DNA from 2 places in the Bacillus sp. SSR7 genome. Region 2 is predicted to be linked to the other one. Evidence: riboswitches for the same ligand, from Rfam matches in the RefSeq annotation. Region 2 holds a riboswitch; the other holds the start of a gene.
The links. Region 2 has a riboswitch for cyclic di-AMP ahead of AC0NJG_RS25405 (hypothetical protein). Riboswitches for the same ligand answer to the same signal wherever they lie in the genome.
Positions count from the first base shown of each region.

Region 1: it holds a riboswitch for cyclic di-AMP, as region 2 does, so the genes downstream of both, AC0NJG_RS14100 (APC family permease) here and AC0NJG_RS25405 (hypothetical protein) in region 2, are expected to answer to the same signal.

Region 1 covers NZ_JBVVXV010000006.1:212,414-218,732, reverse strand. The annotation lists gene trhO (oxygen-dependent tRNA uridine(34) hydroxylase TrhO) at 1-751, shown strand, start outside; gene AC0NJG_RS14115 (hypothetical protein) at 968-2,443, opposite strand; gene panE (2-dehydropantoate 2-reductase) at 2,619-3,563, shown strand; gene AC0NJG_RS14105 (hypothetical protein) at 3,619-3,747, opposite strand; cyclic di-AMP (ydaO/yuaA leader) riboswitch at 3,888-4,034, shown strand; gene AC0NJG_RS14100 (APC family permease) at 4,179-6,005, shown strand.
Region 2 covers NZ_JBVVXV010000019.1:111,036-117,354, reverse strand. The annotation lists gene thiO (glycine oxidase ThiO) at 1-219, shown strand, start outside; gene thiS (sulfur carrier protein ThiS) at 235-438, shown strand; gene thiG (thiazole synthase) at 441-1,211, shown strand; gene thiF (thiazole biosynthesis adenylyltransferase ThiF) at 1,204-2,223, shown strand; gene thiD (bifunctional hydroxymethylpyrimidine kinase/phosphomethylpyrimidine kinase) at 2,230-3,051, shown strand; cyclic di-AMP (ydaO/yuaA leader) riboswitch at 3,137-3,284, shown strand; gene AC0NJG_RS25405 (hypothetical protein) at 3,378-3,764, shown strand; gene AC0NJG_RS25400 (hypothetical protein) at 3,781-4,011, shown strand; cyclic di-AMP (ydaO/yuaA leader) riboswitch at 4,273-4,418, shown strand; gene AC0NJG_RS25395 (SipW-dependent-type signal peptide-containing protein) at 4,513-4,617, shown strand; gene kdpF (K(+)-transporting ATPase subunit F) at 4,614-4,694, shown strand; gene kdpA (potassium-transporting ATPase subunit KdpA) at 4,714-6,319, shown strand, end outside.

The sequences.
Region 1 (6,319 bases), on a different contig from region 2:
ACGTTTTGACGGTATCGTATTTAAAATAGATGAAGCTGATGGTCATGCATTTAAGAAAATGCACGTACGTCCTCGTCCAGAGTTAGTTACACTTCGTCTAGAAGATGACATTAACCCACACGAAATAACTGGGAAGTATTTAGAGCCAAAAGATTTTTATGAAGCAATGAAACAAGAAGATACAGTTATCATTGATGCGCGAAATGATTATGAATTTGATTTAGGTCACTTCAAAGGTGCGATTAAACCTGATATCGAATCATTCCGTGAATTACCAGATTGGATTCGTGAAAATAAAGAAGTACTTGAAGGTAAAAAGATTTTAACGTACTGTACAGGCGGAATTCGTTGTGAGAAGTTCTCTGGTTGGTTAGTTCGTGAAGGTTATGAAGATGTAAGTCAGCTTCACGGCGGAATTGTAACGTACGGAAAAGACCCAGAAGTACAAGGTGAGCTTTGGGATGGACAATGTTACGTGTTCGATGAGCGTATCGCTGTACCAGTAAACCAAAAAGAACATGTTATCGTTGGTAAAGACCATTTTACAGGTGAACCTTGTGAACGCTATGTAAACTGTTCAAATCCAGAATGTAACAAGAAAATTTTATGTTCTGAAAAAAACGAAGCGAAATATTTACGTGCATGTTCTCATGAATGTCGTGTAAGTCCACGTAACCGCTACGTAATACAACATGAATTAACGGAAGAGCAAGTAGCTGCTGCATTAGAGAAAATCGAAGCAGGGAAGTAAACTGAATTCGTATAATAAAAGGGGTACTCCAAGTTTTATTTTGGAGCACCCTTTTTTATTATCCGGTCCTGTTATTTGTCGGTTTTTGTCGGTAAGTCGATATATTAAAAAAATCGCTGATATATTTCGAGTTGCGCCGATATAATCGGAAAATCGCTCATAAAAATTTCACTTACTGCAGCGCGCTACGTATTTGTAATTTGAAATTAATTTTCTTTACTTCTTATCGTCTTCCTCTTTCACAGCAGACAATACAGTTTGTTTAACCCAAGCTTTTCTTCGTTTATGTTGTAGACTCCATTGGTATAAACTTTGCGCACCTAAAATAAGTGAAATGACAATGCCGCTAATCGCAATTAATAGGGCGAAAAATTCAAGAGGTGACGATATTTTGTTTGAATCGGTGTTTCTTAAAAGGTCAATCATAGTAAACCCTAACATTTGGCCCACTACAGAGTAGAGCGTTAAAATTAATAATAAGAGGCTATCTTTTTTAGAGGCGACATTTTCTTGATATTTAAACAAACTATCAAGATTTTGTTTCGCGTTCGAGTATAGAACCTCAATATTAAAAAGTTTTCTTAAACGAAAGAAAATATCTTCACTTTGTGATTGGGATACTAATTCTAAAGAAAAATAATTAGCAGTGAACGAATTGATCGAATAAATTAATTTCTCTATTTCATTAGTATCTTGTTCAATGTTTAGCTCAGCATAGGCGTTAGCCATTTTTAATAAAACAATTTTATGGAATAGGTTTAATAATAAAGCGTAATAAAATTCTCCGTACATTTGACTAGCAAGTTTAGCGATTTCACGTTCTCCTTCATTTGTTACACATGTAAAAATATGTTCTTCCATTATGAAATAACGATTTGGAGCCCATCTCTGGTAAGCGTGTTTTTTTAAATAGTCATGAATGTAAGGAAGGTTATTCGCACTCACATATGGCTTACCATCACTTGTTAATCCGGAAAGACTAGAAGTACGATAAACATCCACTTCATTAAGTTCCATTCCTTCTTTTAGTGACAATAAAGTTTGGACGTACATTCTTTGGTCTTCGAAGAAAGGGAAGGTTTGAAAGTATGAACTTCTTAATCTCTTCTTTTCAAAGAAATCAGTTACGCCATGAAATAAATAACCAAAAATGAATTTTTCAACTTGGGAATACTTTTTTCCGTTACATTCAATACAAATAGTCTCATTTGTATCATTTTTAGTTTCAAGTACACGGAAGCGAGCAGCGAATTCGATTGCTTCGGATAAAGTCATGTTTGGAGCAGTGTTTACTTCTGTTCGAATTGTTAAGAAGCCAAGTTCATAAGGACAAAGTGTTACATCAATAGAGTGTATCTTGAATGGGATTGAAATAAGGTTTGTTGTTAAATGTCCAGCTAAGTTAAGGTCCTTTGAATAACGTTGCAAGCCCTTTTGATGCTCTGAGTGAGGAAAGAGAATTTTATTGGTAAATGAAAGATAGTATGCTTCCATATTTTGATGTGAAACTTTAAACTCCCCATAATATGTATTTTCATCATCGAGATGATCGAGCCGAAAAGGACGAAAATCGTTTTTTTGTAAGAAAGGGAACATCTGTTGTTCATATCCAGCTTTAAACGAAAACGGGAATATAAATTGAAATATAGCTGTTGCTACATCTTTTTCCTCAATTACTTGTATTGCCTCCATCTATATTGTTTCCTTTCCATATATGCTATAGAAACAACATGCCCAAATTTATTTGAAAATAACCACTGTTTTATACTCAATTGAGAGTGAAAATTCAGCTTATTTAGCAGAGGACATGTATAATATTATGTATATTAAAAGTTATAAAATTGTATTTTGAAAAGGGGGATGCTGTATGAGGATTTTAGTATTAGGCGCTGGTGGAGTCGGAGGATTTTTTGGTGGCAGATTAGTCGAAAAGAGAGAAGATGTTACATTTCTTGTTCGTAGTAAACGAAAAAAACAATTAGAGGAAAGAGGACTTGTAATCCGGAGTGTTAACGGGGATTTTTCGTTTCAACCGAAATTAATAACGAAAGAAGAGAGAACTTCTCCATTTGATGTTATTTTATTTTCAACAAAAGCGTATCACTTAAAAGAGGCAATTCAAGATTTGAAGCCGTTTGTTGGCGAAAATACTGTAATCATTCCATTGTTAAATGGTATCGCTCATTTATCGCTATTACAAAAAGAATTCGGTGAAGAAAAAGTAATTGGCGGTTTATGCTTTATCGAGACGACGTTAAACGATCAAGGAGAAATTGTACAAACTAGCGCTGCCAACAGACTTGTGTTTGGAGAAATTAAGTCTCAAAATTCAGAGAGAGTGAAGCATATTTCTAAAGCATTTGCAGGTACGAAATCTAGTTTTGTTTTAAGTGAAAATATTACGCAAGATATGTGGCATAAATATTTATTTATTACTGTAATGTCCGGTGTGACAACGTTAATGCGTGCACCAATTGGACCAATCCGTGAAAGTGAAGGCGGCCGTGATTTTATCCGTAATGTGTTTGAGGAATCTGTACAAATCATGAGAGTATTAGGAGCTCCCGTAAAGGAAAATATTGCCGAGGAACATATGAAAACGATTGATAAAATTTCGTATGATATGAAGTCATCAATGCAACGTGATATGGAAAAGGGTTCGTTTATTGAAGGGAAGCACTTGCAAGGATATTTACTGGATGTAGCAGAGCAATTTTCAATAGCGGCACCATTATTAGGCACTATATATCAAAATTTAAAGGTGTATGAAGAGATGACCTTTAACAGATCTGTAATAGAATTAGATGTATGAAAAAATAAAAAAGAAAGCAATATATAAGTGTATTGCTTTCTTTTTTTATGACAAATTATTTATTTCTTTTTGTTCTATCTGTCAAATTTATTTCCTGTTCACGTTTACCATATAACTGATTAATTTCATTTGCTACTGCATCTAAATAGGAATCGGAAAAAATAGGCTTCTTTTCTTTAGACATATGGGTCTCCTTTATCGATTTTTTAGTATTCATTATGTATATTTCTCAGTGGATTATGCACAATCATTTTAATTTTTTTCTTATTAAAAATTTTTGTTTACTTTTTGAAAATAAAGGAGTATTATAATCCACAGTTTCAATTTTCTAAATCGCTGAAACCGCATGGTACGGGGGACCCGTTTTTACGGATTAGTACATAATCCGATGGGGTGAATCCTTGAAAAAGGTAGGGCTACTCATAGGCCCGAATCCGACAGCTAACCTCGTAAGCGTTATATTGAGAAGGAAGGTGGAGCTTGTGCGACAAAAAAAATAATGTCTACAAGTCTATTTCGCTATGGCTTGTAGACATTTTTTGTTTTCTGAAGAAATAGTTTGCTGGCTGTAACAAGCAGAATCGTTCGTACAAAATTATTGGAGAGTGGACAGCATTGGTTTCATCTATTAAAAGATTTTTAATTGGAAGACCGTTAAAATCAACAGAGCTTGGAGAACAGAAGCTTAATAAAACGAAAGCTTTAGCTATTTTATCTTCTGACGCATTGTCATCAGTTGCTTACGGTCCAGAGCAAATTTTAATTGCTTTAGCAGGTGTTGGAGCGATCGCTTATTGGTATTCCATTCCGATCGCTGTTGGGGTATTAGTATTATTGACGGCCCTTATTTTATCTTATCGTCAAATTATTTTTGCTTATCCGCATGGCGGGGGCGCGTATGTTGTATCAAAAGAAAATTTAGGGATGAATCCAGGCTTAATTGCTGGAGGATCTTTATTAGTTGACTATATTTTAACTGTTGCGGTAAGTGTGTCTGCAGGTACAGATGCGCTCACATCTGCTTTTCCTAGTTTACATGCACATAATGTAATCATTGCGATTATATTTGTTATATTTATTACCATCTTAAATTTAAGAGGTGTAACGGAATCAGCTTCCGTTTTAGCATATCCTGTTTATTTATTTGTTTTGGCACTATTTATATTAATTGGTGTAGGGATATACAATATTTTAACGGGGCACGTGTCACCAACTTTACACACGCCGATTGGAACACCAGTTGCAGGGATTAGTTTATTTTTATTATTAAGAGCATTTGCATCAGGTAGTTCTGCTTTAACAGGTGTTGAAGCAATTTCAAATGCAATTCCGAACTTTAAAGATCCTGCGCCAAACAATGCTGCAAAAACATTGCTTGCAATGGGTGCATTACTTGCAGTTTTATTTTCAGGAATTGTGTTCTTAGCTTATTATTACGGAATTTCTCCAAGTAAAGAAGTAACAGTTGTTTCACAAATTGCTGAACAAACATTTGGACGTAATTTCATGTACTATTTCATACAAGGTACAACAGCTTTAATATTAATCCTTGCTGCTAACACAGGATATTCTGCGTTTCCGTTATTAGCAGTAAACCTTGCAAAAGATAAGTTTATACCAAGAATGTTTACGATTAGAGGAGACCGCCTAGGTTACTCAAATGGAATTATTATACTTGGAATCGCATCGATTATTTTAATTGTAGCTTTCCAAGGGCAAACAGAGCATTTAATTCCGTTATATGCAGTAGGTGTATTTATTCCATTTACCCTTTCTCAAAGTGGTATGGTATTAAAATGGCTTCGTGAAAAACCGGAAGGATGGGCTTTACGATTAACGGTCAATTTAATTGGTGCAGTCATTAGTTTTATCGTAATGAGTATGTTCTTTTTAACTAAATTTGCACAAGTTTGGTCAATCCTTATTTTCTTACCTGTAATTATCTTCTTATTCCACCGAATTAAGAAGCATTATGATGCAGTAGGAGACCAACTAAGTTTAAAAACTTGTGAACGGATTGTTCCGATTGAAGGAAATGTAATTGTCGTTCCAGTAGCTGGTATGACACATGTAGTAGAAAATTCATTGAACTATGCAAAGTCTCTTTCAGCAGATCAAGTTATTGCTGTATATGTCGCTTTTGACAGAGAAGAGGAAAAGAAATTTGAAGAGAAATGGAAGAAGTGGCAACCTGAAGTAAGGCTTGTTACTTTACATTCTCATTATAGAAGTATTATTCAACCGCTAACAAAGTTCATTGATACAGTACAGTATAAAGCGAGTGAATCAAATTACCGAGTTACGGTCGTTATACCACAATTCATTCCGAAAAAAGGTTGGCATAACATTCTTCATAATCAGTCTAGTTTACTCATTCGTGCGTATTTACTCTATAAAAGAAATGTTGTTATTACAACAGTACCATATCATTTGAAAAAATAAGAAGGTTTTTTAAGGATAGCTTTACGAAAGTGAAGCTATCCTTTTTGTGTATACGCTATGCATAATTGCATACGAGTCCAAAAGATATATTGATATAATTTTTACATCTGTGAGTAAGTAGAGGTTTTTGTTGTGATATATAGATATTTCAATTGAAAAAGTAAAGTGGATTATATTTTAAAATAAAGACATGAAAGCTTGAAAATAAAGGGAATGAAAATACTTCTTTACGTTATATAAATAGCTGTGTTTAAATGACCTTACAGTACAAAACTTATATGAAAACAAAATGGAATTTCATATTTATGTATGTG
Region 2 (6,319 bases):
GCTGAATGGGAAAGTGCATGGGCAGGATTAAGACCACAATCGAATCATGAAGCTCCTTATATGGGAGAGCATGAAGAAATAAAAGGTTTATATGCTTGTACGGGCCATTATCGAAACGGTATTTTATTAAGTCCTGTTTCTGGTCAATATATGGCTGATTTAATAGAGGGAAAGCAGGAGAATCACTTGCTAGATTCATTGCTTTCTAAAACAGTTTAGAAAGGGGATGGAAGTTTGAATTTAAAAATTAATGGTAATCAAATTGAAGTGCCAGAGAGTGTGAAAACAGTAGCTGAGCTACTTACACATTTAGAGTTAGATAACAGAATTGTTGTAGTAGAGCGTAATAAAGATATTTTACAAAAAGATGATCATACAGATACATCTGTTTTTGATGGAGACCAAATTGAGATTGTAACTTTCGTAGGAGGCGGTTGATTATGTTAAACATTGGACCATTTTCATTTCATTCTAGACTTTTATTAGGAACAGGAAAATTCCCTGATTTTGATGTGCAGCAAAAGGCAATTGATGTATCTGAGGCTGAGGTTTTAACGTTCGCAGTACGTCGTATGGATATATTTGATGCAAAGCAGCCTAATTTATTAGAGAAACTTGATGTGAAAAAATATACGTTATTACCGAATACAGCCGGAGCAAAAAATGCTGAAGAAGCTGTTCGTATTGCAAAATTAGCAAAAGCTTCTGGGCTTTGTGACATGATAAAGGTAGAAGTTATTGGTGATGATAGAACGTTATTACCTGATCCGGTAGAGACGTTAAAGGCATCTGAAATGTTACTAGAGGAAGGATTTATCGTACTTCCGTACACATCTGATGATGTTGTATTAGCACGTAAATTACAAGAACTTGGCGTGCATGCGATTATGCCAGGAGCATCTCCAATTGGATCAGGACTTGGTATTGTAAATCCATTGAATTTGAGCTTTATTATTGAACAAGCGACAGTACCAGTTATCGTTGATGCTGGTATCGGTAGCCCGGCTGATGCGGCATTTGCGATGGAATTAGGAGCAGATGGCGTGTTATTAAATACAGCTGTATCAGGAGCAAAAGATCCTATTAAAATGGCACAAGCAATGAAATTAAGTATTGAGGCAGGCCGTTTAGGATTTGAAGCAGGTCGTATTGCACGTAAGCGTTGTGCAACGGCAAGTAGTCCTTTAGAAGGAATGAGCGTAGTTGAATAATCGATATTCTCGCCAAGAATTATTTTCTCCGATTGGAGAAGAAGGCCAGCAAAAAATAAGAGAAAAGCATGTACTCATTATTGGTGCGGGTGCACTAGGTAGTGCAAATGCAGAAATGTTTGTAAGAGCGGGTGTTGGCACAGTAACGATTGTTGATCGTGATTATGTCGATTGGAGTAATTTACAAAGGCAGCAATTGTATGCAGAGAGTGATGTAGAAAATAATCTTCCGAAGGCCGTAGCGGCAAAGAAACGTCTAGAAGAGATTAATAGTGAAGTAAGAGTAGAAGCGCTCGTTCAAGATGTAACAGCTGAGGAATTAGAAGAACTTGTTACAAATGTTGATGTAATAATCGATGCGACTGATAATTTTGAAACACGTTTCATTGTGAATGATATAGCACAAAAGTATTCTATTCCATGGATTTACGGAGCATGTGTAGGGAGTTACGGCCTTTCTTACACCATTCTTCCTAGTAAAACGCCATGTTTATCATGTTTGTTACAAGCAATTCCGCTTGGGGGAGCGACATGTGATACGGCAGGCATTATATCGCCTGCTGTATCTCTCGTCGTTTCTCATCAAGTAACAGAAGCTCTTAAATTGTTAGTGGAAGATTACGAGGCACTCCGGGATGGACTTGTATCGTTTGATATGTGGAAGAATGAATATTCATGTATGAATGTACAAAAGCTTCGTAAACACAATTGTCCTTCGTGCGGAGAGAATGCATTGTATCCGTATTTAAATAAAGACAATACATCGAAAACAGCAGTGTTATGCGGGAGAAATACAGTTCAAATTAGACCACCTCATAAAGAGGAAATAGATTTTGAACGATATAAAGAGCTGCTGAATGATCGTGTGAATGATTTAAATGTAAATCCATATTTATTATCATTTTCTGTGGAAGAAAAGAGATTAGTTGCTTTTAAAGATGGTCGTGTACTTGTACATGGAACGAAAGATATAAGCGAAGCAAAAACAATTTATCATCGCTATTTTGGATAGAAAAGGATGAGTGGGATGAAAGTAAATAAAGCTTTAACAATTGCAGGATCTGATAGTGGCGGCGGTGCCGGCATTCAAGCAGATTTAAAAACATTCCAAGAGCTTGGTGTGTATGGTATGACGGCTATTACGGCAATTACTGCTCAAAACACGCTTGGCGTTCAAGGGGTATATCCAGTTCCATTAGAAGGTATTACGGAACAGTTGAATTCAATTGGTACGGATGTAACACCAGATGCTGTGAAACTAGGAATGTTGTTTAGTAGTGAAATTATTCAAATTGTGGCAGAACAGATTAAGAAATTTGGCTGGAATAATATTGTGCTAGATCCTGTTATGATTGCAAAAGGAGGAGCATCACTATTACAACAAGAAGCAGTACAAGCATTAAAAGAATACTTATTACCAGTAGCAACTGTTATAACACCGAATGTTCCTGAAGCAGAAGTGTTAACAGGGCTAGAAATTCATAACGTTGAAGATAGTAAAGAGGCTGCAAAAGTACTGCATGAATTAGGTGCGAAATATGTACTTATGAAGGGCGGGCATGCTGAATATCAAGGTAATGAAGTAATTGATTTACTCTTTGATGGAGAAGAGTTTATTGAATTTAGAAGTGAGCGAATTCCTTCGAAACAAACACACGGAAGCGGCTGTACATTTGCATCTGCAGTTACAGCAGGACTTGCGAAGGGCTACTCGATTGAAGAGGCAGTTCAAGAAGCAAAACAATTTATTAGTATAGCAATTGAAGAGCCATTGAATATCGGTAGTGGTCATGGACCGACGAATCATTTTGCATATAAAGTGAATAAAATGCGTTTGTAAGAAAGTGAAAAGTCAGTTTTGTAACTGGCTTTTTTTCTATTTACTTTTTCCAATTACAGGAGTAATATATCAGCCAGAATACATTTTTTGTAATACGCTGAGTCCAATTATATGGAGCGGAGGAACCAATTTGTGAAGTGTCACTAGGGGTGAATCTTTCAATTTTGAAAGTAGGGCTACTCTCAAAGTCCGAATCCGACAGCTAACTTCGTAAGCGTCTTGAGAGAGGGCGGTGCCATGATGGATACATCACTTCATCGATCTGATTAGTATAGGGGAATATCAATCTATATTCGAGTTCTTTTATGCTAAGGAGGATGAGGTACATGGAACTAACACTTATTTGTGTTGGAGAAGAAAGCAAGGTAAATAGTTTAAGAGATTTAGTAGCATTTCAACATGAGTTAATTATTTTTACAGCAAATGAAGAGATAGCAGCTGAAGTTAGGGATTGTGGATTTGATTGGACGTATAGTTGTAGTAAGGAGCAGGATTTTACTAGTATTTGTGAGTGTATTAAGAAGGTAATTTTACTAGGGGATGAGCTTCCAATCGTTAGTTTTTTCACAGAACACATTCGCTTTTCTTTTCAGGCACCTATTACTGTTGTTACAAGGAATAAACGATATCCAGCGAGGCTCTATGAAACAATTGGAGCTACATTTGTCGTGTTTACGAATTGTGATAATATTACTTTTTTATTTTTTGAATAGGGCGGGGGAGAAGAAGATGAAAGTGTTGTTATTAGGAGATATAGCGAATCGTTGGGCGGTATCGGTAGAGCGAGTTCAAGAATTGGTCGTACTTGATCCTATTTTTCCAAGGCCCTATATCATATTGCCATCTAAAGATGCTTTATATTTAAAAACAGATGTTATCGAATATGAGCAGCTACATGCAGAATTGTCACAAGTTTATATTCGTGGGAGAAATTTGCGCGCATTTTTGCGTGGAGAATAAATAGTCGATGAAAAAAGAGCGAATGCTGAGTGCAACAAGCTATGCACTTCATGTCATTCGCTCTTTTTATTTCGTATTTAAAAGGTCATTTCTGTGAAAAAGAAAGAAAAGACGAGAAAACAGATGAAAGAATATTAATAACACTTAATGTAAGCGTTTAAATAGATGTATATTTTCTTATTTTAGGTAATTTGCCTCTTTACAAGTTAAATATAGAGGAGTATATTTACTCTCATAAATCATTCATAAAATTTCCAAAAAAACCTAAAATCGCTGAGTTCCAGAAATGGAGCGGGGGAACCAATTTTGTGCATCGTCACTTGGGGTGAATCTTTCAGTTTTGAAAGTAGGGCTACTCTTTAGGCCCGAATCCGACAGCTAACCTCGTAAGCGTTTAGAGAGGAGGTTTACTTTGTGTTGTTCATTTCGAACACTAAGTAGAGCTTAGTGTTCTTTTTTTGATTATTTAATGGTAATTTTTTACAAAAGAGAGGGATAATTATGTTAGATGTTGTAATGATCGGGATTTTTGTTGTATTAGTCGCATCGATGGCAAGTCTTGCAAGTTGGTCAGATAAAGTTGTGAAAGAAGGGAAGCAATCATGATGATTGCCTTATCAATTATTGTTGCAGCAATTACGGTGTACTTAGTGTATGCATTATTAAATCCGGAAAAGTTTTAATTAGGGGGAGTCATTCATTATGATCTGGGTAGCAGTCGTTATTACAATGCTGTTGTTTGTTCTTGTGGCAAAGCCAACGGGAATTTATTTAGAGAAAGCCTTTCAAGGTAGTAAAAAGCTAGATAAAGTATTCGGGCCTTTTGAAAAAATTATTTTTAAAATTACGGGTGTAAAAGAATACAATCAAACGTGGAAACAGTACGCGTTATCATTAGTTTTATTAAATGGATTTATGATTGTTGTCGTATATTTCATTTTCAGACTGCAAGGAGTATTGCCATTAAATCCAGCACACATTGAAGGAATGGAGCCTACGCTCGCTTTTAATACAGCAGTCAGTTTTATGGCTGATACAAACTTACAGCATTATAGCGGTGAAAATGGTTTATCTTATTTATCACAATTGATCGGAATTACATTTTTAATGTTTGCAGCACCGGCAACGACGTTAGCACTTGTAATGGCGTTTATAAGAGGCCTTGCTGGAAAGGAACTTGGTAACTTTTTCGTTGATTTTACGAGAGCTTTAACGAGAGTATTTCTTCCTATCGCTTTTATTACGGCGTTACTCTTTGTTGCATTTGGCGTACCACAAACATTAGACGGTGCAGTTACAGCACAAACGATTGATGGCGCCAAGCAAAGTATTTTACGTGGGCCAGTTGCATCGTTCGTTTCCATTAAGGAACTTGGAAATAACGGCGGTGGATTTTTCGGAGCAAACTCTACACATCCTTTCGAAAATCCAGGACAAATGAGTAATATTTTGCAAATGATGCTTATGATGTTATTGCCAACAGCACTTCCATTTACGTATGGACGAATGGTAGGAAATAAAAAGCAAGGACGTATTCTTTTTGTATCACTATTCATGGTGTTCTTGCTAGGATTTATCACAATTACGACATCTGAATTACATGGAAATCCAGTATTAAACGACATGGGTATCCAGCATGTACAAGGAAGTACAGAAGGAAAAGAAGTAAGGTTCGGAACAGTATTTTCTTCACTATACGCAACAGTAACGACAGCTGCTGAAACTGGAGCGGTGAATACGATGCATGATACGTTAACACCAATTGGTGGGTTAGTACCACTCGTAAATATGATGTTAAATACAGTATACGGCGGCGTTGGAGCAGGCTTTGTGAACATTATTATGTATGCGATTATCGCAGTCTTTATATCTGGATTGATGGTTGGACGGACACCGGAGTTTTTAGGTAAGAAAATTGAAGGTAAGGAAATGAAATTAATTGCGGTAACGATACTATTTCATCCACTGCTTATTTTAGGATTTTCAGCATTAGCTCTTTCCACAAGTGTAGGAACGGATGCTATTTCTCATTCCGGTTTTCACGGTTTAACGCAAGTGGTATATGAATATACATCGTCAGCTGCGAATAACGGATCTGGATTTGAAGGGTTAGCGGATAATACACCGTTTTGGAATATTACAACTGGTTTAGTTATGTTTTTAGGACGCTATTTCAGTTTAATTACGATGCTAGCTGTGGCAGCTTCTTTGAAAGAAAAGACGGTTGTACCAGAAACAGTCGGAACGTTCCGTACGGATAATAGTTTATTTGGCGGCATTTTCATCGGAACAATTGTAATTGTCGGTG